Regions from separate parts of the Neobacillus sp. D3-1R genome, predicted to be linked through region 2. Evidence: riboswitches for the same ligand, from Rfam matches in the RefSeq annotation. Region 2 holds a riboswitch; the other holds the start of a gene.
What was found. A riboswitch is a leader RNA that binds a small molecule or an ion and turns the genes downstream of it on or off. The one in region 2 is predicted to bind thiamine pyrophosphate.
Positions count from the first base shown of each region.

Region 1: linked by a shared signal. The riboswitch ahead of thiT (energy-coupled thiamine transporter ThiT) and the one ahead of thiW (energy coupling factor transporter S component ThiW) in region 2 are both predicted to bind thiamine pyrophosphate.

Region 1 covers NZ_CP197471.1:1,059,979-1,062,184, forward strand. Annotated here, with positions in the region: gene ACSBPO_RS05310 (histidine kinase N-terminal domain-containing protein) at 1-504, opposite strand, end outside; TPP riboswitch at 780-887, shown strand; gene thiT (energy-coupled thiamine transporter ThiT) at 1,014-1,583, shown strand; gene ACSBPO_RS05320 (HPr family phosphocarrier protein) at 1,658-1,978, opposite strand; gene ACSBPO_RS05325 (MFS transporter) at 2,178-2,206, shown strand, end outside.
Region 2 covers NZ_CP197471.1:755,030-757,235, reverse strand. Annotated here, with positions in the region: gene ACSBPO_RS03635 (solute carrier family 23 protein) at 1-392, opposite strand, end outside; gene thiW (energy coupling factor transporter S component ThiW) at 399-917, opposite strand; TPP riboswitch at 1,012-1,134, opposite strand; gene thiE (thiamine phosphate synthase) at 1,171-1,809, opposite strand; gene thiD (bifunctional hydroxymethylpyrimidine kinase/phosphomethylpyrimidine kinase) at 1,806-2,206, opposite strand, start outside.

The DNA.
Region 1 (2,206 bases), 300 kb from region 2:
AAAACTGGATGTCATTTGTCCTAAGAGTGTTAAACGATCTTCATGAGTAGAATCTATAAGATGAGTTTTTTCCTGGATGATTTTATTTTTAGCATCTGTATAGCTTGAAACAGCAAAATATAAGAACTTATCAAAACAATAGTTAATTTTATTCATAGCTTGCTGCATTTCTTCCCATTCAAGTTTAGATTGGGATAATTGTTGATATAAAATGGTTCTCCCAGAGCTAACATTGTAAACAAAATCACCGATATTGATATCAGCATGAACTCTCTCCATAGCGATTTTTGCAGCTAAACGTTTAAGATGATCATCTAACTGTTGATCTGTCATCGTGAAAATGTTTAATAATATCGAAAACATGGCTTCGCCATTATCACGAATTTGTAACTTGAAGGGGTCATCATATGAAATAATAATTTTTTTGCCCCATTCATTTAATAATTCTTCCTTCCTGCTTAACAGGTAGTCTATTAATTTTGAAAATCCAGTTTCGGATAACATAGTAGCCCTCCAGAAGGTAAAACAAATTAAAATATAGGTGTTAGCAATAGTATTCGAGCAGTTTTGTTAATCTCCTTCATCGAGTTTTGTAGAAAAATGAAAAGTTATGGCGAAAAAAAGTGAGAGATGAAAAATTCTATCAAAATTTGGATTTATATGGTAATAAGGGTTGTGAGTTTGGAATTATACTTGAATTCATAATGTGGTTAGTAAAATATTTTACTTGTAAACAAAGATAAATAGTTGTATAGTCAAATTGTCTTTTAAAATTAAATAATTTCCACAAGGGGGGCCGCAGGAAGCCGGCTGAGAGTGAGCGTTTGAGTTCTAACCCTTTGAACCTGTTAGTTAATGCTAGCGTAGGAATGTGGTTTATGGATAGAAGCAATGTGGACCATCCAAAACCGTCCAGATTGTTTTTTTATTTGCCAAAAACTATATCAATCGTGTTTTAACACAGTGGGTTGGTTAGTCAGACGTTTCCAATTATAAAAAGGGGGAAACGAGAAATGAAACAGAGTAAAACGTTATTTCTAGTAGAGGTTGCAGTCTTTACCGCATTAGCCTTTTTACTAGACTTAGTATCCAATTTTGTATTTTCAAGAATTTGGCCACAAGGTGGATCCGTTTCTATTGCAATGGTACCAGTGTTTTTAATGGCATTGCGATGGGGAATCAAAGGTGGGCTATTAACTGGATTTTTATTTGGACTACTTCAGTTTGTATTAGGATACTCACAAATTTATACACCAGTTCAAGGAATTATCGATTATTTAGTTGCCTTTTCCGTATTAGGATTAGCAGGAATCTTTGCTTCTCAAGTTAAAGGTGCAGTTCAAGCACAGAAGAAAGGCAAATGGATGACATTAGCAACAATAGGTATCTTACTTGGAAGCCTTTTAAGATTTTTAGCCCATTTTTATTCAGGCATTGTTTTCTTCGGTGAATATGCTCCTGAGGGCCAAAATGTCGCTCTTTATTCTTTACTTTATAATGGAACATATATGTTACCTAGCTTCATTATAAGTGCTATTGTAGTTATTTTAGTTATTAGTGCTGCACCAAAGAGAATGGTTTAAACCATATTAGGAAAAAAGATAGATCTAGATTAACAACTAAAGACAAAAAGACACGGATCCATTTCCGTGTCTTTTTATATATACATTGTTTTTTTCGAAATCAGCACTGTTTTTGGATTCACTTTCATATAATCTGCACTCTTTGTCATCATATCTTTTAACAAGCTAAGATGTTTATGGACATTTCTTCCTTCTGCAATAATTTTAATATTTGTTTTGGGTTGAAGAGTAAGTAAAAAAGAAACTAATCTAGGTAAATTTTCTCCATCAATAATTTTGTAGTTACAACAAATATAGGTCTTCCCGTCAAATTGTTTAATGGTTTGAAATATATCTAGTATTTTTTTTGTGCAAAATTTATTATGCATAGTTAGTTTTGTAGAATTGATCTCCATTATATTAACAAACCCCTTTATATCAAGTAGTTATCTTTCTTTACCCTCAATCATCTTGGATAAACTAGGAGTTCTATAAAAAATAAAGCTCAGTCTTCATCCGTCTTGAGAATGAGAAAAAAACCATCACAAGTCGCTATACCACATATTCCCTTTTTACTATGATAAGAGTATCAAATCGTGAATAGGGGAATGCAGGATGAAAAAATTTCGGGAGATTTTTCAAAA
Region 2 (2,206 bases):
GTGAAAATACCCTTCAAACGATTAATCACGCCCGTTACAGATAAAATAAATACAATAATCGCACTTAAAAAAATACCTCCACTGGCTGCTGCCAATCCATTGGCTTTACCAGCTGAAATCATAATCGAATCAAAGGCGGCGGAAGGCCCTTGTATGATTGGTAGTCGAACTAGTTTAGTAGCTTGAACTAGAGTAACGAGCCCTGCTGCAATAAAGATGGCGTTGACCATATTAGCCGCCATCGCAAAAGGTAATCCAATCATGGCCGCTACAAAAATCGGGTCAAGCCAAACATTTGATACGAATACATGCTGCAGGCCATATAGTAAGTTTTGAATAGGTGGTAGCTTTTCTTCTATACCAATTGATATTTCATTTTGAGTGTTTTCCATTTTAGGTTAGTCTCCTTTTATATCTTGTTGTTGGATATTTTGAAAGATCACTACCTTCTTTTTTAAAAAGATCGAGAGAATGATAGCTCCGATTAATGCTCCAGCAAATGAGCTGAAAATAAATAATGGGATAAACCCAAATAACGTCGCCTTTTGACCAAGAACGAATGTGGCAATCGGGTAAGAAAGCAAAGCCCCAAGGATTCCTGTTCCAATCACTTCTCCGAAAAAGGCCATATAGATTTTTCTCGTTTTTAAAAATAACAGCGAAGCAAGGAGTGCCCCCACCATACTTCCTGGGAAAGCAAAAATAGAGCCGGTCCCCATCATATTTCTTATTAAGCTGGTACATAGGGCTTGTGCCACCGCATAATATGGCCCCAGCAGCACTGCAGATAATACATTAATAAAATGTTGAACGGGAAAAAGCTTGGTGAACCCAATTGGAATAAAAAATAGATTACTAGAAATGGTTCCAATGGCGATGAACATGGCTGTCAGTGTGAGCTTATGAGTTTTACGCATAAAAAAATCCCTCCAATGTTTTTAATAAGCACTGAGGGATGACCTTTTCATACATTCCATTCCTGAGATTACAAGACTGGTACATGTAATAAGTTATCACTATTTTACACTTCCCTACGCTGGTATGATCCAGATCAGGTGCAAGGGTTTAAGACCTTTTGTGTTAGTGGTCTAATCTCAGCCTATTGTTTCGATTTTGGCTCCCCCAGTGCTGGTATTTAGTTTTTAGTTGTATGGTAATCAGCTTTCAAGACTACAATGACTCAAACACACTTTTTCTCAATTCTCTTGCGGCTTCACGAATAGAATCCGCATGGCTTATTGCAGTAATAACGGAGACGCCATCAGCTCCACCTTTCATAACAACACCAGCATTTTCAGCTGTAATCCCTCCTATTCCTACGATTGGAATAGTGATTCCTTTTGCACGGAATTCTTCTATTAGAGTGGTACCTCGTGATTCCTTCGCAGCTTCCTTTGTTTTAGTCGGAAAAATGGGCCCCAATCCAAAGTAATCAGCTCCGCCTTCTATCGCGATCATGGCTTCTTCCAAACTATGAACAGACACGCCAAGAATTTTATCGCCTATTATCTCTCGAACCGCCGCGACCGGTTCATCTTCTTGCCCAATATGAACACCATCGGCATCGAGCAAAATAGCCAATTCAATGTCATCATTCACGATAAAAGGGATTTGATGGGCTTTGCATATTTGCTGAAGTTCCTTGGCTAGTTTCACTTTTTCCTCACCTACCAAAGCTCCGCTTCCCTTCTCACGAAACTGAAAAAGAGTAATTCCTCCTTCTATGGCTTCTTCCAATACTTCACTTGGCGTCTTCCTGCAATTCGTACTTCCCATAATAAAATAGACTTTTAATAGTTCCGTAATCATTTTCCCCCAACACCTACCCAATTTCTTTTTCGATAAGCCCAATGATTAGTTGGTCCATGTCCTCGCCCAATTTGTAAATCATCCTCAATTGCTGCCTGGATAAAGTTCTTTGCCTTTGAAACGGCTTCATAGACACTTAAGCCCTTTGCCAATTCTGCTGTAACCGCCGCTGAAAAAGTACAGCCTGTTCCATGTGTATTCTTAGTGCTGATTCTTTTACTTGAAAAAGTGGTAAATTCGTTTCCATCAAACAATAAATCAATTGATTCCAAATGATTTTCATCATGGCCACCTTTAATCACCACATGTTTTACCCCTAAATCATAAAGCCTTTGAGCTGCTTCTTTTTTATCTGCAAGGGTTTGAATAGACATATCAGTCAAAACCTCTGCTTCTG